DNA from 4 places in the Cellvibrio sp. 25HG11W-0 genome. Region 2 is predicted to be linked to each of the others. Evidence: predicted binding sites of a transcription regulator. Region 2 holds the regulator's gene; each other region holds the start of a gene.
The links. The regulator LexA, encoded in region 2, represses DNA repair genes until DNA is damaged. The targets are predictions, from matches to a motif close to ACTGTNTNTANANACAGT.

Region 1 (7,905 bases), 2.4 Mb from region 2:
CAGTTGCAGCTACATCGAGGCCTTGACGTACATTAATCCAAAGCTCTTTGATGCCACTCTGCTGAATGGCAGTAAGATCTTCTTCGGTTTGCAATAGAAATTTGGTTTTTGCAAAAGGATGCTCCATCCAAGAGCCGCAAAACTCACAAATATACATGCCTATTTTGAGGTCGGTTACTGCAATTCGCTTCAGCATTAACAAGGGGCCATTAGTGTGTTTTGTAGGGCGGTTTGCCCAGTGGTTCACATTTTTAGAAGTATAGACAGTGAGTGAGGACTTTGAGTTGTATTGCTAAAAATAACGCCGCTCATTTACCTTTCCTCTAAGGCCTTGAGATTAATAGGCTATAAGCATGCGTTAAAAGTGATGAAAACGCCCTGAAAAGAGCACTCATAAGTTTGGTAAGCTTAGTGTCTCTAGTTATTCCGCTTGGCTATTGCACTATAAGAATCTATGCTTTAACTATCTTCCGAACATAAACTGGTGATGGCGTGCGGGTATCGCATGCCGCTAGCCAATAGGTCTGCTGTTTTATATGGATAAAAATGCTGAAATAGCGGCAAAGTTACAAGCTTTGCGCGACGACTACGTTGCTCGCCTTGCTGGCGAATTAGAAGGGCTTGCGCACTTGGGCCTTAGCCTGGATGTGTCTGTCGATAACACAGAGGCACTAACAACGCTTAATCAGAAATTACATAAATTAGCGGGCTCTGCAGGAAGTTTCGGTTTGCCTGCACTGGGGCGTGCTGCAAAAGAGCTTGAGCTGCAGGCTGCGGATTACTTGGTGAATCCCGATGCGCTTCAGAGCGCAATAACTCAGTTTTGTACAGCCATTCAAGCGCTACAAACCTTAGTCGTCAAAGCCAGCCCACCCAAGTTCCCCAGTGTGAGTGTAACAACACCGGTCAATAATCAAATTTTAATTTACGTATTGGAAGATGATCATGATATTGCGGAGGAAATTTGTATAACGCTGCGTCATTTTGGCCATAAAGTTATTCACTTCTCTACGTTGGCGGCAGCAGAGCAAGAAATATTGCGGCAAATACCTGATTTTATGATTTGCGATGTCATGTTTAGCGAAGAGCAGCGCGAAGCGCCCAGTGCCATTCTGGCATTGCAAAAGCAGTTAGATATGCCTATTCCCGTCATTTTTGTGTCTACACGCACAGACTTTAACGCCTATCACTCAGCGGTATTGGCGGGTGCTGTGGGCTATTTCGTCAAACCTTTAGATATAGTGCGATTGGTCGATTGCTTTGAATACTACTTAGATCGCAATCGCAGTTCGCCCTATAGGGTACTGATAATTGATGATGATAAGGCCTTGGGTGAGCATTATAGGTTGGTATTAAATGACGCAGATATACGCGCTGACGTGATTAGCGACCCTGCGTTGGTGTTTGATGTATTAAAAGAGTCATCGCCAGAATTAATTTTAATGGATCTGAATATGCCAGATATTTCTGGTACTGAGCTGGCTCAGGTTATACGGCTTAATCAAGATTGGCTAAAAATCCCCATCACTTATCTGTCGTCCGAGTCGGATGTGGAGCGACGTATTTCAGCGATGGGCCGAGCTGGCGATGACTTTCTCAGCAAGCCGCTCTCGGATCGTGAGCTGGTCGCAGCGGTTTCCGCCCGCGCTGCGCGCAGTCGTCAGTTAAGTGATGCCCTCGATCGCGATAGCCTTACCGGGCTGCTGAAGCACTCGCGGATAAAGGAGCAGGTTGATGTGGAGTTTAGTCGCGCTGCGCGCACCTGTAGCGAACTGAGTGTAGTTATGCTTGATTTGGATAAATTTAAACAGGTCAATGATAGCTATGGCCATGCGGCGGGGGATAAGGTCATTAAAGCGCTGGCGCACCTTTTGCGTCAACGGCTGCGAAAAACCGATGCAATTGGCCGTTATGGCGGCGAAGAGTTTGTCGCTGTCTTGCCTAATTGCGGCTCGACGGAAGCGCTGCGCTTGATGGAAGACGTGCGCCAAAACTTCAGTGAAATTGTATTTACCGCACAAGAGAAATCTTTTCAGGTGTCGTTGAGTGCAGGAATAGCAAGCTTTGCGAGTGGCGTCACTGCGCCAGAACAGTTATTACAGCGCGCGGATAAAGCCCTTTATCAGGCCAAAGCCCAAGGGCGCAATCAGGTTTGTTTAATGTAATAGCCTAGGTTGTATAGCGTTGTGATGTGTTGAATAAAAAAATGCCCGCTCTTATCAAGCGGGCATTTTTTGTACTGAACGAAAGGTTTTACTGATACTTAGTCTTTAGGAATTTCAGGAGGTGTGCTTGGCTCATCATTGGTGGGCAGTGGCACATCGCGCGCAACATCATCTAGGTATTTTTCTGATTTCTCGCCGCTCGCGGGTGCGGCGCCAATAATATAGTCACCTTCTGTTTTGGTGAGCTTGTCATCGGCAAAATAGACTGTGTATAAATACTGTGTGATGGGCCCGTTAGAACCTTTGCGACGGCTGTAGAAGTAATCCCAGCGATCATCGTTGAAGGTGTTGGGGAGCAGGGTGTTGCCCAACACAAAGCGCACTTGACGCTTGGTCATACCCAATTTGAGCTGATCAACCATCTCTTGGGTGATGATATGACCTTGCTGAACATTGATTTTATGCACTCCAGGAAAATGGAAGCTGGAGCACCCCACAAGGCCAAAAACAACAACAGTGGCCAGGAGCAGGCGGCGAGCTAATTTCATACTAGGGCTTCCACTTAAGAAAATGAACGCGGATAATACCCGAACCACAGGAAGACTGAGAAGGGTTTGGGGGAAATAATGGCAGATGAGAACCATGAACTGCGCAAAGTGGGCTTGAAAGTTACTTTGCCGCGCGTGAAAATTTTGCAAATGCTGGAGTCCTCTGAGCAGCACCATATGAGTGCTGAAGATGTATATAAAGCGCTAATGGAGCAGGGTGACGATGTAGGTTTAGCCACGGTTTATCGTGTGTTAACGCAATTCGAAAGCGCTGGCTTAGTGGTGCGACACAACTTCGACGGTGGCCATTCAGTATTTGAAGTGGCGCGTGGCGAACATCATGATCACATGGTCGATATAGATACTGGAACTGTCATTGAGTTCCATAATGATGAAATTGAAATGCTGCAAAAGCGCATTGCTGCTGAACATGGCTATATTTTATCGGATCATAGCCTTGTGCTTTATGTGAAGAAAAAACCACAATAATGCGCCACCTTTAGTGCGTCGATGAAAAAAGCTGCTTTTGCAGCTTTTTTTCTGTCTTTTATTTGAGGGGATTACAGCTGCTGGGATGGGCTATCCTTGTGAGTGCGGTTTAGTCATGGCTTGAGCGCTGTGTGCAGGAAATCGTTAAGGCAGTTGTAGCCTAGCGAGGTCAAGAGAGCTGAATCTTGAGATTAAGCTCTCACCTAAAACGTTTAACAATGCTCAGGCTCCCTTGTGGCGTTACGCCCTTAGTCGGTAGCAAGGCTCAGTATTTCACGGGCGTGAGCGAGCGATTGCTCGGTAACCTTAATGCCGCCGAGCATGCGCGCAATCTCTTCTACCTTGGCTTCGCCATTTAGCTCAATCAGCGTTGATTCCGCGCTTTTCTTACTGGATGTTTTACTCACTTGCAGGTGTTGATGCCCTTTGCTCGCGACTTGCGCTAAGTGTGTCACGCAGATTACCTGCCCTTTCTCGCCTAACTGACGCAAGAGCGCACCAACTACATCCCCCGTGGCACCGCCGATACCGACATCCACTTCATCGAATACCAGTGTAGGTGTGGCCGAGGTTTGTGCGGTAACTACCTGAATAGCCAAGCTGATGCGCGAGAGCTCGCCGCCGGAGGCAACCTTGGCGAGTGGGCGCGGTGGTTGTCCAGGGTTGGTGCTAATAAGAAATTCGACCTCTTCGAGGCCATTGGCGCTGGCTTTGTCTACTAGAGGCGTGAGGCTAACGCTGAGTTGCGCATTGCTCATGGCCAGCGCTTGTAGTTGTTGATTAACGGCTAAGGCTAGTTTGGCTCCCGCCTTGGTGCGAGCAGTCGACAACCGCTGGGCCAGCTGCAGGTAAGCCTTTTCTGCGCTGGCAACTTGCTTGGCCAATTGATCTAGTTTGGCATCTCCGCCGTCGAGTTGCTCTAATTCAGTGGCTAGGCGCGCCATAAGCGCAGTCAAGTCTTCGGGTTTAAGGCGATGCTTGCGCGCCACATCATAGATAGCGCTCAAGCGCTCCTCGACAATAACAAGGCGCTCGGGATCGAGTTGGAAGCTGTCAATGTGTTGGTCTAGCTCATGCTGGGCTTCTTCGACTTGAATTTGTGCGCTGGTAAGTAGTTCCTCTGCTGCACGCAGACTGGCCGATTTTTCGGGTAGGCCGCGCAATATTTGCAAGGCGCGGTGTAGGTTGACACTTAAGCCCTGTTGTTCGTCGCTGCAGGCGGCGGCGACTTGATGGCTGCCGCGCAAAATATCCTCTGCATTGGCTAGGCTGCGTTGCTCGGCTTCTAAGTGCTCTAACTCGTCTTGACCTAGGTTAAGTTGTTCGAGTTCTTGGTGTTGGTAGCTCAGCAACTGAAAGCGGGCCCCCACTTCGGCGGCGTTATCGCGCAAATTTACATAGTGCTCAAGGCGGCTTTGCCATTCGCGAAAGGCGAGGCGCACTTCTTTGGCCTGCTCCGTTTGCCCTGCAGATTCATCCAATAAGCGTCTATGAGTGTCTTTTAGCAGCAGCGATTGATGTTCGTGCTGGCTGTGAATATCAATCAGCATCTCGCCCAGTGCGCGCAATTGCTGCAGGGTGACAGGTTGACCATTTATGTAGGATTTGGATTTGCCTTCGTTATTAACGAGACGGCGCAGTAGGCATTCCTGCGGGTGGTCGAGTTGTTGTAAGTCGTGGGCGACTAACCACTCCTGTGCGCTGGGGATGCGGCTGGTATCAAAGCTGGCAGTGATATCCGCTCGCGCCGCCCCTGCTCTCACCCTATCTGCCTCTGCTCTGTCGCCAAGCGTTAAGCCGAGCGCGCCGAGTACTATCGATTTTCCAGCACCTGTTTCACCGGTGATTACCGTCATGCCGGGTTTCATATCCAAATCGAGGTGATCGACGAGGGTGAAGTTCTGAATATTCAAATGAGTGAGCATAGTTGGCTCCAGCGAAACAAATTGATCGTATTTTATCTGTTTATTTATACAGTATTTGTATGGGCGGAGCTAGAGGGCGACAAAATTTTATTCGGCAAACGCACTCCTTGCGCTTGAATCCACTCAGCGCAACCCCATATAGGCAGCAGACTATAGTTTGCGCAGGCTCTGATTTAGCCTTGCGCCGGATCCACAAGGGGAGATAAGAGTGTCACATCAAGATTACAGCGAAACGCAAAAAGCCACTGATGAACAGTTGGCGCAGGATCAAGCGCAAGCCGAAGCCGGTGCTGAACCTACCAGTGAACCTACTGTAGAAACACTGCAGGCGCAGTTAGCGACCTTGGCAGCCGCGTTTGAGTCGGCGAAAGAGCAGTCTCTGCGCTCGCAAGCGGATGCGCAAAATGCGCGCCGTCGCGCCGAGCAAGATATCGAAAAAGCGCATAAATTTGGTTTGGAGAAGATGGTTAACGACCTGTTACCCGTAGTCGACAACCTTGAGCGTTCGCTTGCGGCAATCGATCAAACTAATGAAGCCTTGGCGCCGATTATTGAAGGTATTCAATTAACCCATAAATCGTTTGTCGATGCGCTCGCGCGTCATCAAGTCGTGGTGGTTAATCCAGAGGGCGAGCCCTTTGACCCCAATCTGCATCAAGCTGTTTCCGCTGTGCCTAACCCCGATGCTGAGCCTAATAGCGTGCTCACCGTATTCCAAAAGGGTTACACCTTGCATGGCCGCTTAGTGCGCCCTGCCATGGTGGTGGTATCCAAGGCTCCATAAACAGCGATTGATGGCAGCATCCACAAATTTTTTGTGGATTTTTTAGGCGCAGCACTTGAATTTAAAATGCTCGCGCCAATATAGAAAACAACAGCAAATGAAAGCGCAAATCACCGACGTTAGCGCGCAATCAGAGCTAGTAAACCAGAATTCGGTGCAGTTCAATCAAGAACGCACTTGAGCAATACACAGCATTGAGATTTTTTAGGAGCACCACCATGGGTAAAATTATCGGCATCGACTTGGGTACTACCAACTCTTGCGTATCAGTATTGGAAGGCGGCAAGCCAAAAGTTATCGAAAACGCCGAGGGCGATCGCACTACCCCGTCCATTATTGCCTTCACTAACGACGATGAAATTTTGGTAGGTCAATCTGCCAAGCGTCAATCAGTTACTAACCCGCACAATACCTTGTACGCGGTTAAGCGTTTGATTGGTCGTAAGTTCAAAGACGACGTAGTGCAAAAAGACATCAAAATGGTGCCCTACAAAATCGTAGCAGCCGACAACGGCGATGCATGGGTAGAAGTGAAGGGCGATAAAAAAGCACCGCCACAAATTTCTGCTGAAGTCTTAAAGAAAATGAAAAAAACCGCTGAAGATTACCTCGGCGAAGCAGTGACCGAAGCGGTAATTACCGTGCCTGCTTACTTCAACGACTCACAGCGCCAAGCTACTAAAGATGCGGGCCGCATCGCCGGCTTGGACGTAAAGCGTATCATCAACGAACCTACCGCTGCCGCACTGGCTTACGGTTTGGACAAAGGCGTGGGCGATCGCACCATCGCGGTATACGACTTGGGTGGCGGTACCTTCGATATCTCTATCATTGAAATTGCCGACGTAGATGGCGAGCACCAATTTGAAGTGCTCTCTACCAACGGCGACACCTTCTTGGGTGGTGAAGACTTCGATATGCGTTTGATCGAATTCCTCGCAGAAACTTTCAAGAAAGATTCCGGCATAGATTTGCACAACGATCCTTTGGCGCTGCAACGTTTGAAAGAAGCTGCTGAAAAAGCCAAAATCGAATTGTCTACCAGCCAGCAAACCGAAGTGAACCTGCCTTACATCACCGCTGATGCATCAGGCCCAAAACACTTAGTGGTAAAACTGACTCGCGCTAAATTAGAGTCGTTGGTAGAAGACCTAGTAACTCGCTCTATGGAGCCAGTGAAGCAAGCGATTAAAGATTCAGGCTTAGACATCAAAGCAATCGACGATATTATTTTGGTCGGCGGTCAAACCCGTATGCCAATGGTGCAAAAAGCCGTTGCCGATTTCTTTGGCAAAGAAGCGCGCAAAGACGTAAACCCAGACGAAGCAGTAGCAATCGGTGCAGCCATTCAAGGTTCAGTATTGTCGGGCGATACCACCAACGTATTGTTGTTGGACGTAACGCCATTGTCTTTGGGTATTGAAACCATGGGCGGCATAGCAACACCGTTGATCGACAAAAACACCACCATCCCCACTAAGAAGTCACAAATCTTCTCAACTGCGGATGACAACCAATCTGCCGTAACTATTCACGTAGTGCAGGGTGAGCGTAAGCAAGCGTCGCAAAATAAATCACTCGGTCGTTTTGATTTGAGCGATATACCGCCGGCGCAACGTGGTATGCCACAAATTGAAGTAACCTTCGATATCGATGCTAACGGTATATTGAACGTAAGCGCGAAAGACAAGGCCACTGGCAAAGAGCAGTCCATTGTGATTAAAGCCTCCTCAGGTTTGAGTGATGCAGAAATCGAAAAAATGGTAAAAGACGCAGAAGCTAATGCTGATGCCGACCGCAAATTTGCTGAAGTTGTGACGGCGCGTAACACGCTGGAAGGCTTGATTCACGCCACCGAAAAAACCTTGAAAGAAGCGGGCGACAAAGCGACTGAAGAAGAGAAAGCGGCGATTGAAGCTGCTCTGACCGAAGCGCGTGAAGCGGCGAAAAGCGAAGACACTGCACAGATCGAAGCAGCAACCACTAAGTTGACC
Region 2 (7,905 bases):
TAAAGCGAAGATAGGCTTGCCTGAAACCAAGCTGGGTATTTTGCCTGGTTGGGGTGGCACTGTTCGCTTACCGCGAGTTGCTGGTTTAGATACCGCAGTAGAGTGGATTGCGGGAGGTAAAGAAAATGACGCGGCTACAGCGTTGACTGCAAAAGTGCTTGATGCGGTTGTTGAACCGGAAAAACTGCGTGAAGCTGCATTGCATACCCTTTTACTTTGCATTATGGGAAAGCTTGATTATCAAGCGCGTCGTACGCAGAAAAAAGCACCCCTCAAACTCAATTTCATTGAATCTATGATGGCGTTTGAAACATCCAAAGCCTTTGTGGGTGCTCAAGCTGGCCGTAACTATCCATCGCCTGTGGCGGCAATTAAAGCAATGCAAAAAGCGGCTGATAAAGGCCGTGATGAGGCTTTACAAATTGAGGCAGAAGCGTTTGCCAAAATGGCACAGACTCCAGTCGCCCAATCTCTTGTGGGTATTTTTATCAATGAGCAATTGTTGAGCAAAAAAGCCAGGGGCTGGGAAAAGAAAGCAGATAAAAAAATCGGGCGTGCTGCAGTATTGGGAGCAGGGATCATGGGCGGCGGTATTGCCTATCAATCTGCGCTTAAGGGCATACCGATTAAAATGAAAGATATTGCGCAAGTCGGTATTGATTTAGGCTTGGCAGAAGCTAACAAACAATTAAGTAAGCGTGTTGAGCGTAAGCGTATGAGCCCCAGTGAAATGGGGGATGTGCTGAATCGCATCGAACCTGCTTTAACGTACGATGGCTTTGATCAGATTGATATAGTTGTTGAAGCGGTAGTAGAAAATCCTAAGGTGAAGCGCGCTGTGCTAGCAGAAGCTGAAACCAAAGTGGGCGCCGATACTGTGATCGCATCGAATACCTCGACTATTTCTATCAGTCAGTTAGCCGAAGCGCTTTCTCGTCCAGAAAATTTCTGCGGCATGCACTTTTTTAACCCTGTGCACATGATGCCCTTGGTGGAAGTGATTCGTGGTGAAAAGACCTCTGACAATGCCATAGCGCGCACAGTTGCCTATGCCAACTCCATGGGTAAGAAACCTATTGTCGTGAAAGATTGCCCAGGGTTTTTGGTCAATCGCGTACTTTTCCCTTATCTCGCGGGTTTCGCCATGTTGGTGCGTGATGGTGTTGATTATCAGCGTATTGATAAAGTAATGGAAGCTTGGGGTTGGCCTATGGGTCCAGCATATTTACTTGATGTGGTGGGTATAGATACAGCCGTTCACGGCGAAAAAGTGATGGCGGACGGTTTCCCAGAGCGAATGAAACGTGATTACGCTACGTCTGTTGACGCACTTTTTGCGGCGGGTCGTCTAGGTCAAAAAAATGCCCAAGGCTTTTATAATTACTCTCTCGATAAAAAAGGTAAGCCTGCCAAAGTGGCCTCACCTGAGGCACTTGAAATCATCAAGCCAAGCATTACTGGCAGCCTTGAGTTGAGCGATGAGGATATAGTGGCGCGTATGATGATTCCTATGGCCACTGAATTGGCGCGCTGCTTGGAAGAGGGCATAGTTGAAACTGCAGCTGAAGCTGATATGGCATTGGTTTACGGGACTGGCTTTCCTCCTTTCAGGGGCGGTGTTTTCCGTTGGATAGATACCATAGGTGCGGATGTATTCTGCACAATGGCAGCGAAGTTTAGTGATCTTGGTGGGCTTTATGTGGCACCTGCCAGTCTTGCAGCCAAGGCTGCCAATAACCAAAAATTCTACGGCTAAGGGGAATAGATAATGACTTTACATTCACGTGATGCCGTAATCGTCGATTTTGCGCGTAGCGCTATGGGGCGCTCTAAAAATGGTTGTTTCCGAAATGTGCGCGCCGATGATATATCGGCAACTATTATTAAAGGTTTGCTGGCGCGCAATACCGCGCTAGACCCCGCCACCATCGATGACATGCTCTGGGGTTGTGTTATGCAGCGCGAAGAACAGGCGTTCAACATTGCACGTAATATTTTGTTGCTCGCTGGTCTCCCTCATTCAGTTCCTGCGCAAACCATCAATCGTTTGTGCGGTTCATCTATGTCTGCTTTGCATTCGGCTACTGCAAACATTCGCGCCGGTTTGGGTGATGTCTACTTAATTGGTGGTGTGGAGCACATGGGGCATTTGCCCATGTATGAATCTATTAACATCAACCCTTTGCTGGGTCTGTCTGTTGCGAAGGCCGCAGGCAACATGGGTATGACAGCAGAATATTTAGCCTTATTGCACGGTATTAATCGTCAACAAATGGATGAATTTGGCGCTCGTTCACACCATTTGGCCGCTAAAGCGCGTGAGTTGGGCAAATTTCACCGTGAAATTATTGCGGTTGAAGGGCACAATCCTGATGGTTTTTTGTTACCGATAGAAGAAGATGAAACTATTCGCCCAGAAACGACTGTCGAAACTTTGGCGAAATTGCCCCCGGTATTCGACCCCAAAAATGGTCAGGTGACGGCGGGCACCTGTTCTCAGTTGAGCGATGGCGCCTCGGTCATGCTGGTAATGTCAGCCGAGCGTGCACAAGCGTTGGGTCTTAAGCCTATTGCGCGCGTAGTCTCTATGGGTTTGGCTGGTGTTGATCCTTCCATTATGGGTTATGGCCCTGTGCCTTCTACCGAAAAAGCACTTAAAGCAGCCAATCTCACTATTGAAGATATTGAAGCAGTTGAATTGAATGAAGCTTTTGCTGCGCAAGCCTTGCCAGTGCTGAAGGACTTGAAGCTCTTAGACGATATGGATAAGGTGAATGTACACGGCGGTGCTATTGCATTGGGCCATCCCTTTGGTTGCTCAGGTACACGCATCACGGGGTCGCTCTTAACCGTGATGCAGGATCGTGATTTAACCTTGGGTGTTTCTACCATGTGTATAGGCTTAGGGCAGGGTATCACCACTGTCTTGGAGCGATTAAACTAAGGCTGCGCTCTTTTCCAGCTAGCCAAAAAAGCCAGCAATATGCTGGCTTTTTCTTTGGAGGTTTGGCCATAGTGTTTTAGTTTACATGCCCTGGTTTCATCGTTTTTTTAATGCATCCCCGCTACAATCGCTCCTTATTTTGTTTTTATGTAGAGTTTTTTGTCTTGAATGTTTACCAACTTGCTCCCCATGAGTGCCCTGAAGACTTTATTGATGCTCGTATTCGGGACTTGCTAGCTAGCCTAAGGACGACAGATGTGTGTGCTGCCAATCATCTGGACATCTCTACTATAGATACACCTGTCAAAAGCATTGGAAGGGTGGATCAATTTTTGAGCTCTGGGCAGGCAGAGGATTGCTTTGCGATAGTGTTTGGGCATGAGGCCTATTATTGCGACCCCATTAAGAATATGTCGCTTGTCGCCGTGGTAGCAATATCTTGTTTGGCATCAATGGATGATGTTGTGATTGAGGCGAGTGTAATGCCTTATTCTGCAATTGATATACAAGCTCTTACCGCCATATCGGCGCGGCGTTTAACGTTATTCGATTATGCTGCACAGAAAAGTTGGTCTTGGATAAATTTTTCTGTGCCTTTGTTGCTTGAACCTGTGTTAATTCCAAAGCCTTGGGGACAGGAAATTTGGTACACAGGTATTGAGCAGCGCGGCTGTGCAAGTATTCGAATCCAAGATCAGATTGTTCCTCTACCTTGGTTGTTGTCATTTTTGCCTAATAGATTAGCTGCAGGTAATGCACGAGGGTTAACGTTACTTAAAGTGTTAGATCCATTGCCGGATGAGGTTTTTGGCGATTTATACTTTGAAATGCACACATCTAAGGAGGAGGTGTACCTTGTTACAGATATTGATGCAGGTGCATGGCCAAGTGGTCGTGGTGGTATTCAATTAGGTTTTTGTCCGCGTAAACGTGCTGAGTTTGGTAACGATCAACTATTTAAAACAGATTATCTTTGTGCGGTGAATGCGTATAAAGAGGTACGCATTGCTTTGGATGTGCTTATGGATAAATTGCGCCATACAGAAGGTATTGATCTGTATGCTCCTGTATCTGCATTACAGCAGCAGTCTTGGTTGGCAGTTATTGCACAAGATTCAACGCATAAGGAGTTGCTCTTACGCGAGCAGCAGTTGCGTCAACATATGTATAGTTTTATTGCTATGCAGCCTTTGCAGCGCGGTGATGTTGTCAAAATCCCATGTCATGTTCCTCATGCCTTGCAACATGGTGTACGCACAGTGGAGTTCCAAAATCAATCCTATGAGCGGCAGATTCTTAGTTTTGCGCAGAAAGTACTTACTCAGTCGCATTGGGATACTGAATTGGCATTAGAGTCAATTATTCTCGATGCACCTGTGCAAGAGTTATTTCAGCTTCTACGCGATGAGGCCGGAGTAAAAATTGAACGAGTTGCCAGCTTCGAATTATTTGAGGTGCGCCGTATCTCAGCAGTAGAAAATAGTGTTCTGCAGCTTAATACCGATAGCTATCAGTTATTGATGGTAATTCATGGAAGTATATCTTTTGTGATGAGCGAACAGCTCGGGCTCTATCGAGAAGGTAATGCTGAAAATAGTTTTTCAGCGGGGCAGGCAATGCTATTGCCTGCGGGTTCCGGTATTTTAAGCTTTAACATCGAGGTCGAATGTTTGCTGTTGTTGGCGTTGCCTAGCGCGCTAGCCAAACATCAATTAAAAGCTGAAATTTAGTAGCCAGCTATATTTAATTCATCTGCCCTATGTTTGGGTGCTAGAATCGCGCCCAATTTTTTTATGCTTGTATTATTTGTTGTGTATTTTTGAGGTGTTTATGTCGACTTTTTATGAAATTATTGAGCTAATAAATGGCGATGTAGCCCTACAGCGACCAGATGGCGAAAAAAATGAGCCCATGGTCACAATTCGCTTTTCTGCAGAATCGTTGGCGTTTTTAGGTGAAGCAAAGTTTACTGTTGCTAAAGCTATGATTGAGGCTGGTATGGATGCGGTGGGTGATTTGACTGAGCTACAAGCAGATGCAGTGCTAGACGACATGCCAGATGAAATCGGTGGTCATGAAAAATTGATTTTACACTGAGTTGCCTTAAATCTATCGTTCAATAAGAGCCTAGGTGAATGTCGTTTTTTAGTTTGTGTTGTGCTTGATAGGTGGAAAGTTCGCGTTATTACCTTACTTACTAAGGTACCTTTCTGGTTTTGATTCTTATAAGACTCCTTCCTTAAAACCCTGTGTTATTGTTTTGCGAGCTAATACCCCTTAATTAGCGCACGCGTAATAGCAGGCATTGGCATTGTCCTTCTGCTGCTGCACTTTCAAGGTGTATGAGCTCTTTGTCTGTTAATTTACCGGGGCTGGCGATGACAGTGTGACTATTGCCGCTAGCGAGTGCGTTATGGGTTACGCGCAAGAGTTGCGGTAGGTCTTGGCAGTGCACTAGACGAATGTAGCGAGTGTTGACACCATAGGCTTCTAATAAACTGCGGTCGACATTATGCGGTGCAACCCACGTAATCCAGCGATCGCTACAGCTATTGCTTAAGAATGCAATCATAGGTAATAGCAGTACCAGTTGCTCAGGTGCATCACTGGTGAGTACCAACTCTGTGACCCCACTGGTTTGCTGGGTAGATTTATGGTTAATGGATGCTGTGTTAGTGGTAATTTGATAGGCGATATTAGTCACGGCGAATTACTCCTACGCTTAATCCTTCTATAGAAAATTCTTGGTCGCGCATATCGACATGAATAATGTCGAAATCAGGGTTTTCTGGGAGAAGTTCAATCTGAGCGCGATTACCACTGCGTCTGAAACGCTTCACGGTTACTTCTTCGCCAATGCGTGCAACAATAATTTGCCCATTTCGTACTTGATCTGTTCTGTGTACGGCCAGCAGGTCGCCATCCATTATTCCAGCATCCTTCATGCTCATGCCGTTTACACGCAAGAGATAATCTGCACTGGGCGAGAAGAAGCTGGAGGGTATGTTGCAATAGTCTTCTATATGTTCTTGCGCCAGTATTGGGTTGCCTGCAGCTACACGTCCAATGATTGGAATGCCATTGTTGGTGGTTTCAGGAAGGCGTATACCGCGTGATGCTCCTGGTATGACTTCAATAGCCCCTTTACGTGCAAGCGCCTTTATATGCTCCTCTGCCGCATTGGCTGATTTGTAGCCTAGGATATTGGCAATTTCTGCGCGAGTAGGTGGGTAGCCAGTTTCTTCTAAATGTTGTCGGATTATCTGTAAAACCTGTTCTTGGCGGTTAGTAAGGTTAAGCATAGGCACTCCGAGTTATCTGTTTATTTATACAGTGATTGTGATTATATACAGTATTCTCGTGTGTGCAATAGTTTTTCGAATTGGTTGTTATTTAATCCTGTCGCCGTACTTCATATCGACTAATTGGCCTTGGGTGAAGTAAAGGTGAGTGATAAAACGCCCCTTTCCAGGGCTGTAGCTCCATACGTCTACATCTATACAGCTTTGGCTGACAATATTGATTTGTGTATTTTGAGTGCCATTTTGAACAGCCTGAATTAAGGGTGGGTTTTCGATTGGTTGGCAAAAGTGATCAGTAGCCACGGGTTCGCCGCACTTCTCGGTAATTTCGAACTTCGTATCGCCTATTTTTGCGAGTTTGCCTTGGCAGCGTAAGGACTCGGCGCGGCTAGGTGTGCAAATGAGGCTTAATGTTAGGGCAAGGCTGGCTGTTTTTATAAGGTTTTTCATTGATTTTTCCTGAAAAAATAGTGACCGCTGTGTGAGCTAAATATTCCGTTTTTATGTCTGAATAGCTCCTGAACTTTTTTATCGATAACGCCGTTAACAGAAAGGATTTTTTGTATTTACGTTAAAGATTTTGCTGGTTCAGCCGCAACCTTAATTGGGGCGAGTAATAAGTGTTTGGCATCTTAATGTGACAGGAATGTTCGGTTTTTTTAAAGCCTAGCCAGCCTAGATACTTTCTTTTTAATTTAATCTGTCTGTCAATTTAATAAGGGTATGCGATGAATTCTTTCTCTGCAGTTCAAAGTTATTCCAACGTGAAAGTGCACTCTGGCGTTGAAGAGGCTTCACCGCACAGGCTGATTCAGATGTTATTCGAAGGTGCACTAGAACGTATTGCTCAAGCTAAGGGCGCTATGGCGCAGAATCAAATAGCACGAAAGGGTGAATTAATCGGTAAGGCAGTCAATATAGTGGCGGGTTTACAGGGCAGCTTAAATGATAAGGACGGGGGCGATCTGGCACTTAATCTTGATAGCTTGTACGACTATGTTATTCGCCGACTAACCCAAGCAAATTACGAAAATAAGCCCGAGTATTTGGATGAGTGTGGGCGTCTATTGGGGGATATTAAATCATCTTGGGATGCTATTGCCGCCCAAGTTTAATTCTAAGTTTTAGGAGGCGAAATACATGAGTATTAGGTTGATTGATGAGCCAGAGTATTCTGGGGTAGCGGGCATAGCCGCTATGCGCTCCTTACAGTCTGAGCTTAATCGGGCTGTTAAGGATGATGATTGGGCGAAGATTCGTCATCTGGATGCTATTTGTGTACTTCTTATTGAGCGTGTTATTGCAGCCAATCGAGATGATAAGACTACGCTCGTTCTAGCGTTGAGCGAGTTAAAGGGCGTATATGCGAATATGATTGCACAGTGTCAGCAGGCAGTTGATGCTATGGCTCATAAAGTCGTTGGGGCATGATTTTAGGTGTTCAGTTTTTAAAAACTGTTTTTTATAGCAAGACTCGCAAAAAATGCTCAGCCCTGCTAGCCTTAGGACACTATTTATCCGCCTAGGAGTTGTTTTTGTGTCTAACTATAACCCGCAAGAAGCACTGAAGCAGTACCGTCAGCTTGGCATTGAGTCGGAGGTTAATCATGCGTCACCACATCGCCTGATTCAGATGCTATTTGAGGGTGCTCTAGGCCG
Region 3 (7,905 bases), 2.2 Mb from region 2:
ACTAAATTTCTCGCCCGCCTGCACAGCGCTCTGGCGACTCAAACTCGGCATGATAACGGTAGCAATGGCCACCCCAAACACCCCTAGGGGCAACTCGACGAGGCGATCTGAGTAAAACAGCCAGCTCACCGCACCATCACCCAAGAGGGTAGCAATCACCGAATCCAGCAACATATTTAACTGGCTCACCGAAACACCAAAGAGCGCGGGGGCCATCAAGGCCAAAATACGTTTTACCCCGGGGTGCGACCAGTCTAACTTAGGCGATGGCATCAGGTGAATTTGGCGTAAAAAGGGTAACTGAAACAGCAGCGAAAAGACCCCCGCCACCACAATACTCCAAGCTAAGGCATAGGCTGGGTTCGGAAAATAGTCGGCAACCAGCAAGACCGCCGCGATCATAAATATATTGAGAAAAATCGGGGTTATCGCCGGAATCGCAAAGCGGTCATAGCTATTTAAAATTCCACCGGCAAAACCCGTCAGCGAAATCAGCATTAAATACGGAAAGGTGATGCGCACCAAATCAGTGAGCAGCGAAAACTTCTCGGGCGAGGAGACATAATAACCTGGCGCAAACACCATCGCCAGCCCAGCCGCACCCACACAACCCAGCAGCGTCATTAGCAGCAAAATAGAGCCGAGACAGCCTGCAACGTTATCCACCAATTCTTTTACCGCCGCATGAGTACCCTTTTCACGGTACTCCGACAACACCGGAATAAACGCCTGCGAAAAAGCACCCTCAGCAAACAAGCGGCGAAAAAAATTGGGTATTTTTTGCGCAAGGCCAAAAGCATCCATGATCGGGCCTGCGCCCAACACATTCGCCAAGACTATATCGCGCACCAAACCCAGCACCCGCGAACTCATGGTCATAGAGCCAGTGAGCAAACTGGAGCGCAACAGGCTGCGTGGTTTCTGTTTAGGCGGAATGGGCGAAGAAGACAAATCAGAATCTGACACAAGTTACCCCGAAGGTGCAATGAATCCGGCATTATCTACGGCTAACACAGATCCGCACAACCTGAGAGTCACCAGCCAATCAAATTAGGCAAGCCCGATTCAGCCAACAACCCACCAAGCCTTCGCCAGAAAAACCCGACGGAAAGAAAGCTTGACAAGTATCCACACCAAATATACTGTACATAAAAACAGTAACAACACTTTCGAGGATTTTAACAATGGCAGTAATCGCCGTTTGGCTATGTGATCGGGATGGCAGTATGTTTGAAGATAAAAAAGTCGCAGAAGAACACGATAAATATCTGGAGCTGGCCGCCAATATTACCCAATTAATTGAAGAAAATATTCCCGGCATCGATGAACAACAAAGTGAGGCGATTGGCCTATTGCTGGCCCAAAGGCGCGAGCTGCTCGCCAAAGCCTGTAAAGGCAAGCCCGATGAGCTGCTGCAGCCCTTTACCTATGAGAAGCCAGTCACAATCAATTCTAAAGAAGCGCTCAGCAGCAGAGACGCTCAACAAGACGACTAGCTACCCGTTAAACCGCATTATTAATCTGGGCAGGCCGTCAAGGACAAGGACACAAGATAGCCGCGCAGATTTTTAACCAAATACATCCCACAATGTATTTGGCCTTAGGGTGCATTACCGACCCCGAGGAAATCAAACCTTTGAATACCACGCTTAGGTTTGTTTATGTTATGGAGCCTGTTCACGCAGGCTCGCTTCCACACACTCCAGCCATTGCAACCTATCAGCCATAAGTTGTTAACAGCGGGAGTCGCTTTCGCCATCGCACCTAGTCCCCACGGACACCTCAAGGGTGCGGTGGCTTTTTCTCTCCACCATTAAAAAACATCCCCCATAAAACCTAACGCGAGTTCGCAAAAAACAATGGCGACCTCAAGTTGTCATCAAAGCTGCCCAAAAACTTCACATTAAGCCGTTAGGGTCTGACCTTACCTGCCCTAGGTACAGTTGTTCACCTCAATTTATACGGAGTTTAGTATGCGACCTTTATTCTCACGGCTATCCTGCTTGGCATTTTGTTTGATGTTCATCCCCCTAACCACACTGGCGCATAGCGATAAAAATGATCGCTATGACCGCAAGCCTCAACACAATGATAAAAAAAATGGCGATGACACCATTCAGCTCGGCCCGCGCCCTTTTTATTTAGTTGAAGACATGGACGAAAGCCCGCTCAAACGAAAACTGCAAAGTTGCGCTAACGGGCCGTTCAAAAAAACCAAGCTTTCTATTGGCCATCGCGGTGCACCACTACAATTTCCTGAACACACGAAAGAATCCTATGAGGCCGCCGCCAAAATGGGCGCCGGTATAGTCGAGTGCGATGTCACCTTCACCAAAGACAAAGAGCTGGTATGTCGCCATTCGCAATGCGATTTGCACACCACCACCAATATTCTCGCCGTGCCAGCACTGGCCGCAAAATGCAGCCAGCCATTTTCACCTTATGACCCTATTACCGGTAAACCCGCCAGCGCAGTTTGCTGCGCATCAGACATCACCCTCGCGGAATTTAAAAGCCTACAAGGTAAAATGGATGCCTCCAACCCGAAAGCCAACACCCCTGCTGAATATTTACAAGGCACAGCCGCATGGCGCACCGATTTATATGCAAACAAAGGCACACTGCTAAGCCACAAAGAAAGTATTCAACTATTAAAAAAATTAGGCGTGAAATTCACCCCAGAATTAAAATCAGCTAGCGTGCCTATGCCTTTTGAAGGAACCTACACCCAAGCCATGTATGCCCAGCAAATGATCGATGAATATCGCGCTGCAGGCATCAAAGCGCGCGACGTATGGGCGCAATCATTTGACATTCAAGACATTCGCTACTGGATCAGTAAAAACCCCGACTTTGGCAAACAAGCCGTTTACTTAGATGATGCCAACGACCCGAGCGAACTTCCCAGCGCAACAGACCTACAGCTTTACGCCGACGAGGGTTTCAATATAGTCGCACCGCCACTTTGGGCATTGTTAGCACTAGATAAAAACAACAAAATTATTCCTTCTGTTTACGCGCAAAATGCAAAAGCGGCTCGCCTAGATATTATTACCTGGTCATTTGAACGCGCTGGCCCTCTAAAAAATGGCGGCGGCTGGTACTACCAAACCATAAATTCAGCGTTAAATAATGACGGCGACATGATGGACGCACTCGATGTGCTAGTACAAGATGTAGGTGTCATAGGTGTGTTTTCAGATTGGCCGGCGAGCGTGAGTTATTACGCTAGCTGCATGAATAAACGCTAAGCTGCACTAAATCAACAACAATATATGCGCCAAACTACCCCTCCTGCGAGGGTTAATTTGGCGCATTAATATCTACCCAATCTTTCTTATTAAATAGAGTACCCGCGAGCCCTTCGATCAAATAATAATTTTACGCAATTTTCTGACAGCAAAAAATCCTCGCCAAAACAAGCCTTTTCTACAACATTTAAAACCAAAAAATTGGCACCAAAAACAACATATTAAATATAAATACCCGCGTTAAATAATCAAAGCAATCAACAACATAAAAGCGCGACTAAACACAATGCTTGTCTATACTGGAATTTGCATACTGCTAATCTAGACGACAATCAAGGTTCCACATGACTATAAAAATAAAGCACCTAGCAGGCCGCACCTATTGCAGCGCGCGAGCAGCGCTGGGCAATCCCACAAAAACACTTCGCATGCCTCAGCAGCTGCTTAAACTCTGCCTACCGCTTATTACTCTCGGACTTACCGCAACCTATACTCCCCATGCCCTAGCTGCCGCTCCGACCGACAACGAGCTATTTCATATGTCACTGCAGGAATTATTGGAAGTTACTGTGGCCACTGGCCGCGTAGGCTCCGGTGAGCGCACCAAAGTCGACACCAGCTACTCCATCACTCGCATCGATGCAAAAACACTGCGTATGCAGGCTCCCAGTTCAGTAGTCGATGCGGTAAAAGCAGTACCCGGTTTTTGGATTGAAGGCTCTGGCGGCGATGCCAGTGAAAATATTCGCGCGCGCGGCATACCCAACAGCGGCTTTCAATCAGTCAACCTATTGGAAGACGGCATACCGGTACAGCACGACCCCTACCCCAATGGTATGACCAGCGATCAAAGCTTTCGTCTCGATGAAACCATTGAGCGCATTGAAATTGTGCGCGGTGGCCCCTCCTCCACGTTTTACGCTTATGCACCAGCGGGGGTGATTAATTTTATTCCCCGGCGCGTAGGCGATACGGCATCCAGCCTAGTTAAAGTCTCTATCGGTGATGATGATTTAACCCGCGCCGACTTTTGGTATGGCACACCGTTAAGCAATGGTTGGAAGGCCAGTATTGGCGGTTTTTACCGCGAAGGCGAAGGTCTGCGCGACCCAGGCTATAACGCTTATCAGGGCGGGCAACTGCGTATTGGCTTAGCGCGCGACTGGGACAAGGGCAACATCAATATTGACCTTAAACATCTGGACGACACAGTTCCTTTTTACATTGACGGCCCCCTGCAAAAAAACGCGGATGGCAGTATTAACTCTGTCGCCGGCTACGACGCCGCCAGCGGCAACTATGTTGGCCCCGAATTCCAAAAAATCCCGATAAAGCGCACCGATGGCAGCAACTACCTATTTAACAGCGCCGAAGGCACTCAGGTACAGCGAGATCAACTCAGCATCAAACTGGAACAAGAGCTGGCCTCTGATTGGCATATGAGCAACACACTGCGCCTCTCGGATACCGCATCGCAACGCAACGATGTCTCGCCAGTTACCGTTGCGAGTACCAGCACATTCCTCCAAGGTCAAACCCCCATTGCTGCGCAGTATGGTGCCAGCCAACTCGAATTGATTTATGCGAACTCAGGTCTGGCTTACGCACCCGGCAATGACTTACTCATGACCGCGCGCATAGGTAACAACAGTGCTGCGCTAAAGGAATTGAGCAATGACGTACAACTACACCGCACATTTGAGTGGGGGTCACAAACCCATGACCTCAGCTTCGGTTACACCTACTCTAACTACCATCAAAACTATGAAACTATAGGGGCAGAAGTATTAATGGCTGCGCACAACCAAGCGCCGCTGCTGGGAATAACGGCACTAAACGGTGACAGCAAACGTATAGAACTCACCGATGCCATGGGTGTTTTAAAACAGAGTAGCGCCTACGGCGATGATCAAGCCAAGGTGCTGAGCCATGCCGTATATATCTCCGATGAATGGCAGCTCAGCGACCAATGGCGTATCGACTCCGGCATACGCTGGGAGCGAGCCGAGACCAGCGGCCAGTCACCTGTGCTGCGCACGCTCAACCAAGGCAGCTTTAGTACCCGCTCAATGATTGCCTCCACAGGGGACTACACGCATTTCTCTCGCACGTTTAGCGATACAGGTTGGACGCTCGGCGCCAATTACCAACTCAATACTAACAGCGGTATTTTTGCACGTATTACCCCAACCTATCGCCTGCCTGGCTTAAACAGCTTTATCCCCAATGAAACAGCACGCACCCAACTCACCCAGACCATGTTGCTGGGCGAAATAGGCTACAAATACACCAGCGAGTATTGGCAACTTTATCCGACGCTGTTTTACACCACCTATGACAATGTTACTAACAACAGCAGTGTCTACAGCCCCACCACTAATCAGCCCATCACACAGGTGGGGTTTGCCACCACGAAGACTCAGGGCCTAGAACTGGAAGGAAGAATTACGCCAAGCGCGTACGTTGATTTCGCCTTCAGTGCTACCTGGCAAGATGCCCGCTACAGGAACTATGCCTTTACCAATACAGTTAATGGTTCCGCCAGCGAATTAATAAGAACGGATTACTCTGGCAATCGCTTAGTGCGTGTGCCCAAGTGGAATTTTCGGCTAGTGCCGGGCGTGAATTTACTGAGCGATAAACTGCACCTACAGCTGGCTTATGAATACGCAGGCAAGCGTTTTGTAGATACCGCCAATAGCGTTGTGCTGCCGGCCTACGATCTAATTGACATTTCTGCACAATATCAGCTATCCGCAGCACTCAAGCTCTATGCTTATATCGATAACATTACTAATTCCGAGGGGCTTACTGAAGGCAACCCGCGCGCCGGTGAAATACAAAGCGCAGACGCAGGCTCCAATGTTTTTTTGGCGCGCGCGATTTTTGGCCGCCGCTTTCGGCTCGCCCTAAAATATGAGTTTTAACCAGCAGAAGTATGTAACAGAGTTTCGAGGCACTGCTCTTTAATCCCATAAAAATCTTTAATCGCCGCAATCTGCAACAAAACTTCACTGGTATCACGCGGGGCTTTGCGCTTTTGTGCGAGAATCATTTTATTTTTACTGGTGTGTTCCAGCGAAATAAACTCAAAAACCTGTGTATCGTAACCGTTTGCCTCCAGCAGCAAAGCGCGCAGGCCGTCAGTCACCATCTCTGCTTCTTGACCTAAATGAATACCGTGTTGCAGCAGTGGCGCCAGCAGCGCAGGGCTTTTTAATTGCGGGCGAATTTGTTTATGGCAACAGGGCGAACACATAATAATGTCCGCCCCGGTGCGAATCCCCATGTGCAGCGCATAGTCTGTCGCCACATCGCAGGCGTGCAGCGCAATCATGATATTAATCGCCTGAGCCTTAAAATGCTGCACATCGCCCTGTTCAAATTTAATCCCTTGCAATGATAATTTTTGCACCGTTTGATTGCACAGATCAACCAAGTTCTGACGCAGCTCTACACCAGTAACCTGCGCCTTTGTACCTAAGTTAGCACTCAAATAATCCTGCACCGCAAAAGTTAAATAAGCCTTGCCAGAGCCAAAATCGGCAATATGGATTTCACCGCGCTCCGCCAAACCAGTTTGATCTATAGCTTTGGATAGCACCTCGATAAACTTGTTAATCTGCTTCCACTTGCGCGACATAGCCGGAATAATTTGTCCATTGCTATCAGTAATTCCTAGCTCGCGCAAATAAGGACGAGCCTGATCCACATAGCGAAACTTAGCACGATTGTGCGCAAGATCCCTAGGCTCAGCATCTTCCTCAATCGTTGCCGCTGCACTTTTATTGCGATTTCTGTTAATGAGCACTTTTCCCTTCTTACTAAAACTCAGCTGAGTTTCCCAGCCTTGAGTAATCATATGGGCATTGTGGAAATCGCGCCCCAGCCACTCCTGTAATTGCACGACAGCCTCATTCAATGCCAGATTTTTTGTGACATGATTCGTCCGGTATTCGTACACAAATGACAGCAGCTTTTGCTCTTTAATTTGCACGGGCCGAATAGTTATGCGCGTTAGATCGACATCCACACCTTTGTATTTAGACAAGACTAAACGCTGTAAGGTATCGGCAGTAAATGCCGACTGGCAGTCGGCAAGAAATTTATTTACATCAGTAATGGAGCTATCAATCGTCATGTCTATCTCTTTAATCCGCTCAACCACTCGCAGTGGGAACATAGCTAGGGCTTAATTAAACATATTTTTTGCGATACTTCTTGCTTCGAATAAGACCATTCAAAATGACGATCTTTAGACTGCCTTCATTTTAACTTATAGCGTTACATCCTTAACCGAACTATCTACCGTTTAGAGAAATCGCTGTTTATGGTCTGCAGGTGCCAAGATACAATAATTATACTTTCCAAATAACACATAACGATTTAATGCGATGCGGTCATAGCACCAATCACGTATCACCTGTGGAAACACCTTCAGCACACTTATCAAGGACCAGGGAAGTGGCAGCTGCCTAACTATTTCTAAAAACGCGTTGCTTTTTGCTATAGCCCGCCCATCTTGCACAAGTAACATAGTCTCAAACTGATCAAGCGAATAATCAAACCACTGCAAAATTGCCCGACCTTGCTCGGATTGCACAGAGCAAAGTTTAAACCGATGCTCTTTATCAAAACGAATAATAAAACGGCT
Region 4 (7,905 bases), 700 kb from region 2:
GAAAAATAGCAGGCGGATCAACAAAGCAGCGCATTATGCAAGCGCCTTAATAACGTCCGCTAACCATTGCGCCGATACTCCCGTGGGCATACGCAGCTGTGTGGCACCGATGTGAAGCTGAATACTTTGGTTTTCGAGGGGTTTTGTCGTTATCGCAACAAAGCGATTTTCTGCGGGTTGCGTCGCCAATTGCTTTTTGCGTGTACTGAAATATTTATTATCAATCTCGCGCTCTGCGCAAAATGCCTTCGCGGTTTGTCCTGAGGCGGCTTGCTCCTTAATCAGTGCTCGCCATTGCTCTTGTGTTAATCTGGCCATCATCATTCCTCTGTTGAAAAAGGATTAGGCTAATGATTGGTGGCCAAAATGGGAATGTGTGCTTTATTGGACGCTTACCTAATAATCACAAAGCTATTCCAAAACTCTCGGTTTGTTACGTCAAATTCAACCTATACTCAGTAAGTGATGGTCATCTCGACACCACAAAACCCTCTTTGATTGGATTCAATTATTACATACAGGTAGTGTTTAACCCCTTTCTCTGCGCACTGCGCAACTGGAGACTTTTTATGGGCGTTGCTGCAACTGTAGAACGATATTTAAAAGCGAAACAAATCCAATTCACCTTACTGGAGCACGAATACTGCGAAGGCACCTACAACACCGCCAAAGTCGCGAAAATAGATGATCACTGCCTTGCTAAAGGCGTACTACTACGCGATGAAGATTTCCACTACGTCCTCTGCCTACTCCCCACTCGCAATAAAATTCTACGGCGCACGCTCAACGAAATATTTGACCGTCACATGGAATTAGTTGCCGAAGAAGAACTAGCCGAAATCTTTCAAGACTGTGCCACAGGCGCTATTCCCGCCCTAGGCGAGGCCTATGGCCTAGATATCATTTGGGATGATGCGCTATCAGGGGCCGAATCTGTTTATATTGAAGCAGGCGATCATCGTCATCTTATCTGTCTTAACCAACCTGACTTTGCACAATTGATGCAAAATAAACTTCACGAACATTTTAGCGCGGAGCGAACCCGCCAAAGCCGTTTACCTCGTAAATACCAACGACAAGAGTACGAACTCTAGACCTTGAGTTATGCCCACCCTCGCACTTACAGGCCTTAGATTCACAATCAGTAATTACAATCAGTAACTAAGGCCCATAAAAAAAGCCGCCAAGACATCAATCAAGGCGGCTTTTAAATACGCATACTACCTATTTATCGCTAGGAATCATCACCACATTAGGTGCAGCAGCCTGGCGTGCGGCATCAGCCACAGCAACGTAAGTACCGGTATTAGCCTTCACACTTGCTTGGATAATAACAGCTGCCTTAGGCAATTCAGCACGTTGACGCTCAATATTTGAACGAATAGCGCGAGCATCCACACGGCGCTCACCCTCTTTCTCCATAACCCAAATTTGATTATCAGCAGAAATACGCACCAAAATATTCTGTGGGGCTTCATCTGGTGGAGGATTCTTGTTGGGTTCAGGTACGTTAGGGTTGATACCTATCTCTTTTACAAATGATGCCGTAACAATAAAGAAGATCAACATGATAAACACAACGTCCAACATGGGCGTCAAATCGATCTCGTTGCCATCATCAGCACTATAGCCTTTTTTTCTGCGACTCACCCTGGGCACTCCTCTATGTTATATAACGTTCTGATAAGGGTAGTATAAAGCAGGCGATTCTAACAGTTTTGCGCGCCGAAAGACCAATGCTTTATTGGTATCATTTTAGCGATTTTATACCCCCAAACAAACTCACCCACAGAAAACAGCTCACTTATTAACCCACATAGAACAATTTAAGGTATGGGATATAACTCACTATTCCGCTTTTACGCCGAATTCATACCCCACCAAAGGCCATGCAGATACCACCATAAACGCTTTTCATGACCAAACATATCAACCACGCGCCCATATCAGGTCATAGATTCTGGCATCTCGACATTCCCAACATCGACAGAGCTACTAGGGCGACAATTTTTCTTGCTTGCAAGGTCGCATATACTGTCACTTAGTTTTTTGCATCCAATCTTAGTACGCCCTCTTACCCACAAAAGAAGCCACTCAATTAAAAAGATCCAATTGCACAAATGCCCTATCCTCACGTAAATCTACAAAGCGAACACCAACACCAAGGAGTCGCACAGGCAAATTAACCCGTTTAAATGCTTCAGCACATAATTCCTGTAAATCTTCCACCACCACATCGGACGCACTCCGCTCTATAGTGGTGGATGTAAAATTAGTGAACTTCATTTTAACAAACAGCTTTATTACACTGTAACCCTCTTCAAGTCGATGCAAGCGCGCGCTTAATTCTTTAGCCAACTCTGGTAGCCGCAACACACATTCAGCCACACCCGGAAGATCCTGCGGAAAAGTATGTTCGACACTCAAGGATTTTCGCCTGCGCCCAGCAACTACTTCGCGGTCATCCACACCTCGACTCAGCTCAAATAATCGCTTACCCATTTGCCCAAAACGCTGACTCAACTCAAATATGGAAAATTTTTGTAAGTCAGCGCACGTCTCCACCCCCAATTCACTCAGGCGCGCACTCAACGCTTGGCCGACGCCATAAATTTTTTTAACTGGCAACCGCGCCACAAATTCAGAAACATGACTTGGGGTTACTACGCACAACCCGTCCGGCTTATTCCAATCGCTCGCTATTTTGGCGATAAACTTATTCGGAGCTACACCCGCAGAAACACTTATTCCCACTTCACGCCGAATACGTGTACGAATTTCTTTTGCGATGAGTGTGGCGCTCCCCTGAAATACACAGGCATCACTCACATCCAAAAAAGCTTCATCAAGTGAAAGCGGCTCCACCAAATCTGTGAATTCATAAAAAATATGGCGCATTCTCAAAGATGCATCGCGATAAGCATCCATTCGATGCGGTAAAAGAATCAAGCCTGGGCACAACCGCTGTGCCGTTATCGCTGGCATAGCCGAGCGCACACCAAAACGACGAGCTTCATAGTTACACGTAGAAATAACCCCGCGCGCTGTAGCGCTGCCACCAACGGCAATTGGGCGCCCTCGCAGAGAAGTATCATCTCGCATCTCTACTGCAGCAAAGAAACAATCTGCATCACAATGAATTATTTTTCTCATAAACACACCAGCTGTATATGCAGACAGTATATCTACTTTGCAGACCATCTCAACCAAAGCCCCCAACTTTTGAAAAGAAACTGCCATGCAAAGCAAGCAACAACCAGAAAATGACAAAGTAAGCGAACAATAAAATCAATCAATCGCTAGGCGGTGCGTTTTTGCTGCTAACAATCTCACTTTGGATCAGCGCTTATTTGTTAGCCCTTAGTGATTACTAGAAATAGAGTGCAATACATTCATTACCTATAACCATTGCATATCCATCATAAAACGATGGAAAACCACAATTGTCCAATCTGTTATGTGTTGTACCATCCGCTTATTGAGTGACATATTCCCCAATGATAATCACCCATAAATACCTCTCGCTCACGAAGGCAGCCTCATCACGACCTAAAGATTAAAAATTGAAAAGCATTTCCCCTCCACCTAAATGACACTGCCACAAAAACTACCTGCACTTAGCGATCCTGACTCTAGCTATAACCACCCACTTAAAATCATTTACTTTGATTATCAAATTACTCATTATCGGCCACCACCTTCCCCTTTTAATAATTCATAAACTCATTATTTCAATCAACCAAAACTTAAAATGACAATTTTTTAAGGGCGCCAATAAAATGCGAATGCAGGATGTTTTTCTAGAAAAATTGTGTAAAAGACAATTTTCGATAGTTTTTTGTTAAAAACAACAAAAAAAACAGGTTTTTATTAAGTATTTGACGCAAAAAACTTGAATTTTTTTCATAAAGTTTTAACGTATACATGTTGGACTTTTAATCCATTTTTATACCTTTCAAAAATCATAAAGGAAGCACACCATGGCTGCACGTAAACAAACCTCAGTTAATCCTGTTGCAAGCTTGGAACAGCAATTGGCTCAACTTAAAACTCAACTGGCAAAAGCACGCGTAGCTCAATCTGCAGAAGCGGCTAAAGTAATCGCTGGCCTAGCTAAAGATGCGGCTAAAGCTGGCGCAACATTAAAAGCGGCACAAAGCAAATTAGCTGCAGCTGCCAAAAAGAAAACCCCAGCTGCAGCTAAACAAACTGCTGCTGCTAAAGTAGTTGTAGCAAGCGCTAAAAAAGTAGCTGACGCTGCAAAAGCAGCTGTTGCTTCCGCCAAAAAAGAAGCTGCAGCAGTTAAAGCAGCTAACAAACTTGCCGCGGCACACGACAAAGCCGTTGCAAAAGCAGAAGCTGCTGTCGCTAAGCGCCTGAAGGCTGCCGCCAAGAAAACTGCAGCAAAAGCTAAAGTCGCAGAGAAAAAAGCAGCACTCCGCGCTAAGCTAGCAGCCAAGAAGGCATCTTTGAGAGCTAAGCTTGCAGCCAAAAAAGCAGCTACCCGCGCTAAATTGGCAGCAAAAAAAGCAGCACTGAAAAAAAGAGCAACAGAGAAGAAGGCCGCAGCTAAAGCAAAAGTAGCCGCTAAAAAAGCAACTTTGAAAGCAAAAGCAGCCGCTAAAAAAACCGCTGTAGCAGCCAAGAAAGCAACCGCTAAAAAACCTGCCGCAGTTAAAAAGGCTCCAGTAGCCAAAAAAGCCCCTGCAAAAAAAGCAGCAGCCAAACCTGCCGCTAAAAAAGTAGCGCGCAAGCCAGCAGCTAAGAAGCCTGCCGGTACTGCAGCAACTAAACGTGGTCGCAAACCTAAGGCTCCAGCAGCAGTTACTGCCGTTTAACCCTTTCGCACCACCGACAATAAAAAAGAGGCGCCCAAAGGCGCCTCTTTTTTATTGTCGGTGGTTAACACTCTGTTCAATTTGGCCTTTAAACTCAAGCCCTCTATCCACCATTCAGGCATTAACTCTAAAAATAGCTAAAGTAAAATACACCTTAACGCCTTGCCATAAAATAAGCCTGTAATACTCATCTGCGAAGAACGAACCAATAACTGCATCAATTCAAAGAAATGAACATACCTTACGCCGCATGATCACACCGACCCGATTCCTGTAGGAGCCACCTCCGTCGACAACACACCAAACTCTTTATTCCACTCCAATAGAAGTAACGCAAGGGCTTGAGCTTGCTCATAAAGCGAAGACAGCTCACCAAAGGTATCCTTCGGGCCAGCATAAAGACGTACTTGCCGATGCTTACTCGCCAATTCATGATTCAAGTGTTGCGAGCGATAAACCTCTAACTTCCAACGCAAGTTATGAACCATATTTCGATAATAAATTAGCTTGGTTTGAAGGGAGATAGGGCTAACAGAGTTTAGCTGCCCGAATACAGTAAAATCTAACGATAGTACCAACGACTCCCGCGCGCTAGCATCAGCCGTAACGGTGGCTGTACGAGCTTGCCCTACCAACTGGGCAATATCACCAAAAACCTCACCTGGCGTTACATAGTTAACCAAATCACCTTTTGACGGATGATCAACATAAACAGCCAAGCGACCTTTTAATAAAAAAAACAGCCAATTGCCGCTATCCCCCTTTTGCAAAACAACTTCATCGGGCTTATAAGCGATAATTTTAGAAGCGTTGAGCAATAATTCCAGCTGCCGAAGATCTTGCTGCTTAACTGTTTTAAAAAAAGGGATACCCGCTAATAGGTGCTCCAGTGTATCTCGAGGGATTTTATGCAGCGATTTTGTTTCCATAGTCTACCCATAGGGATATTGTGTATAGAATTTAACAACTGAACTCGATAGAGTATGGCTTAAGCCCGCTAATACGATGCTAATTATTAAATTTATTATGGTCTATCCAATTAATTGTACTATGTTAGCAGATTTGAGCGATGCTATAAGCAATAGGTTCAATGGCTATTCAATGTCACACGTTCTATATTATATTCTGTACCATATTCAACGATAACTCTAAACCATATCACAGGGCGACTATTGCCTTGTACAGATGAGAGCAGCTTATATATGCAGGTTTACACTAATACCAAACGTCTTTTAGGGCTCGTTTTTTTTCTATGCTCTTTCCACGTGACGGCAGCCACTATGCTAAATGGCATAGGCATACACAAAGAGTTAGGCCAGGAATTATTCATGGGAGCACTCTATTCAGACTCTTTAAGTAATGATGCCAATACCCTAATGAGCTCTAAATTACCCATGCGCATGGAAATCAAAGTGCTGGCACACGATGGTATCGCGACTCGACGCTTTAGTCGCATGTGGATTGAAAGTATGGCTATTAACAGTAAAGCCGACTTTCTTACTGCCCAAGCCGACAATATGGTTACATTCGACAGCTTCTTCAAAGGACGAATTTTACCAAACGATCATATTGTCTTTACATCAAATCCAGGAAATGGCGTTGACGTATCTATCAACGGGGTAACCTTAGGCAATATTAAAGACAATCAATTTTTTACGATGCTCCTTTCGACGTGGATTGGCAGGGTTCCTTTAGCTGCAGACTTTAAAGATGATTTACTTAAAATGGGCGATGTAAATGCTAATTTACGCGCTCGTTACGAGCAGTTGCAAGCCAGTAGTTCACGCACCAAAGAAATCAATAACTGGGCATCTAAAACTGTTATTGCAGAAGAGACCAAAACACCACCTAAAAAAGAAGCTGAAAAAGTAGCTGCCATAAAAAATGAGCGCGAAGCCATAGCCAAAACCACTATCAAACCTGAATTGCCAGACCTTGCGCTCAATACACCTAAGATTGAAAGACCGAGCTTAGATGTCCCTAGACTGACCAACACGACAAAAGAAGCAGTTCCGCAGGCAAGCAGTACACCTATAGCTCAGCAACCTATACCGACAGCTAAGATTGCGCCATCTACGCCAGTTATTGCACATGAAGATGATGAAGACGACGAAGCGGGCCCTGCTCTTACGACTCAAAGCCTTCTCGCACGTCAATTTTATGTTTCTGATGCCCTGAAAAAGGTAACCGCAAAAATTAAATATCCGCAACGTGCACAAAGTCGAGGACAGGAAGGCAGTGTACGTATTGGCGTAGTGATTGATAGACAAGGTAATGTGCTGAGCACCAGCAGAGTGGAAGAAAGTAAGTATGAGGCTTTAACTAAAGAAGCTGAAAATGCAGTGAAACGCGCTGAGCCATTCCCTCCACTTCCTGCCGCGATTGCAGGAACAAAGTTTCAATTTACTATTCCGGTGAGATTCAACCTTTCATCAAGATAAGCATTACCTGTGCCCTAGGTTAATGACCTTGGGCACAGTATCATTTTTACTTTAGTGTACTAAGACGCTGCTCCACCACAGATTTTATCCCACTACGATCTAACACTGAATGATCCGTGAGCCGGTCCAGCAAGACCGCATGTAAATGCAAGCAAGGTGTACTCGCATTAAGCTCGCGCAAATCCCCCTTCATCAAAACCGGTAGAAAAGGCTTATTGGCTGGGCGCTGCTGTCGCACTATAGTAAGCCCCATTTGTAAGGGCACTGTTCTATATTTCACAGTACCGCTACGAAATGGAATACGCAGAAATAAGCAGGCTTTGTCTTTAAATATGCCGGGAATGATTTCCATACCGGTGGGAACAACTGCATTGGTGCTAATACCATTATAGGTGTCATGAGGCATATAGGGATTAGGAAGTATGACCAGCTTGCGTGCTTCTTCTTTTGGAAAAAATATATTGTAATTGGTATAGAGCTGATCGACCGAGCCGGAGTAGACACAAAGCTTATTCTCAAAGCCTAATACAAAATCTACCGCACGCTGTCGCTGATTAAAGGCATCCAGATCCCATATCAAATCCTTATTGTCTGATGCTGAAGTCACTGTAGCCCCTAGTTTTTAT

Region 1: recN (DNA repair protein RecN) is a predicted target of LexA. The motif match lies at 5,163-5,180, and genes of this name have one in related genera.
Region 3: AC0KUT_RS17870 (YebG family protein) is a predicted target of LexA. The motif match lies at 1,142-1,159, and genes of this name have one in related genera.
Region 4: dinB (DNA polymerase IV) is a predicted target of LexA. The motif match lies at 3,164-3,181, and genes of this name have one in related genera.

What each region holds. Positions count from the first base shown of each region.
Region 1 is NZ_CM174230.1:4,601,693-4,609,597, reverse strand. It holds gene AC0KUT_RS19385 (cyclic di-GMP phosphodiesterase) at 1-196, opposite strand, end outside; gene AC0KUT_RS19380 (diguanylate cyclase) at 537-2,165, shown strand; gene AC0KUT_RS19375 (outer membrane protein assembly factor BamE) at 2,264-2,713, opposite strand; gene fur (ferric iron uptake transcriptional regulator) at 2,792-3,202, shown strand; gene recN (DNA repair protein RecN) at 3,451-5,127, opposite strand; gene grpE (nucleotide exchange factor GrpE) at 5,336-5,911, shown strand; gene dnaK (molecular chaperone DnaK) at 6,130-7,905, shown strand, end outside.
Region 2 is NZ_CM174230.1:2,051,130-2,059,034, forward strand. It holds gene fadB (fatty acid oxidation complex subunit alpha FadB) at 1-1,756, shown strand, start outside; gene fadA (acetyl-CoA C-acyltransferase FadA) at 1,769-2,944, shown strand; gene AC0KUT_RS08485 (hypothetical protein) at 3,109-4,674, shown strand; gene AC0KUT_RS08490 (hypothetical protein) at 4,775-5,041, shown strand; gene AC0KUT_RS08495 (cell division inhibitor SulA) at 5,226-5,648, opposite strand; gene lexA (transcriptional repressor LexA) at 5,641-6,246, opposite strand; gene AC0KUT_RS08505 (DUF2845 domain-containing protein) at 6,334-6,696, opposite strand; gene fliS (flagellar export chaperone FliS) at 6,975-7,361, shown strand; gene AC0KUT_RS08515 (hypothetical protein) at 7,387-7,677, shown strand; gene fliS (flagellar export chaperone FliS) at 7,784-7,905, shown strand, end outside.
Region 3 is NZ_CM174230.1:4,256,144-4,264,048, forward strand. It holds gene murJ (murein biosynthesis integral membrane protein MurJ) at 1-966, opposite strand, end outside; gene AC0KUT_RS17870 (YebG family protein) at 1,185-1,496, shown strand; gene AC0KUT_RS17875 (glycerophosphodiester phosphodiesterase family protein) at 1,974-3,251, shown strand; gene AC0KUT_RS17880 (TonB-dependent receptor) at 3,596-6,178, shown strand; gene AC0KUT_RS17885 (class I SAM-dependent methyltransferase) at 6,175-7,434, opposite strand; gene AC0KUT_RS17890 (thiol-disulfide oxidoreductase DCC family protein) at 7,564-7,905, opposite strand, start outside.
Region 4 is NZ_CM174230.1:1,354,095-1,361,999, reverse strand. It holds gene tnpB (IS66 family insertion sequence element accessory protein TnpB) at 1-34, opposite strand, end outside; gene tnpA (IS66 family insertion sequence element accessory protein TnpA) at 34-324, opposite strand; gene AC0KUT_RS05620 (aminoacyl-tRNA deacylase) at 351-1,094, shown strand; gene AC0KUT_RS05615 (ExbD/TolR family protein) at 1,225-1,650, opposite strand; gene dinB (DNA polymerase IV) at 2,095-3,153, opposite strand; gene AC0KUT_RS05605 (hypothetical protein) at 3,981-4,838, shown strand; gene AC0KUT_RS05600 (cyclic nucleotide-binding domain-containing protein) at 5,093-5,767, opposite strand; gene AC0KUT_RS05595 (TonB family protein) at 6,167-7,279, shown strand; gene AC0KUT_RS05590 (hypothetical protein) at 7,326-7,886, opposite strand.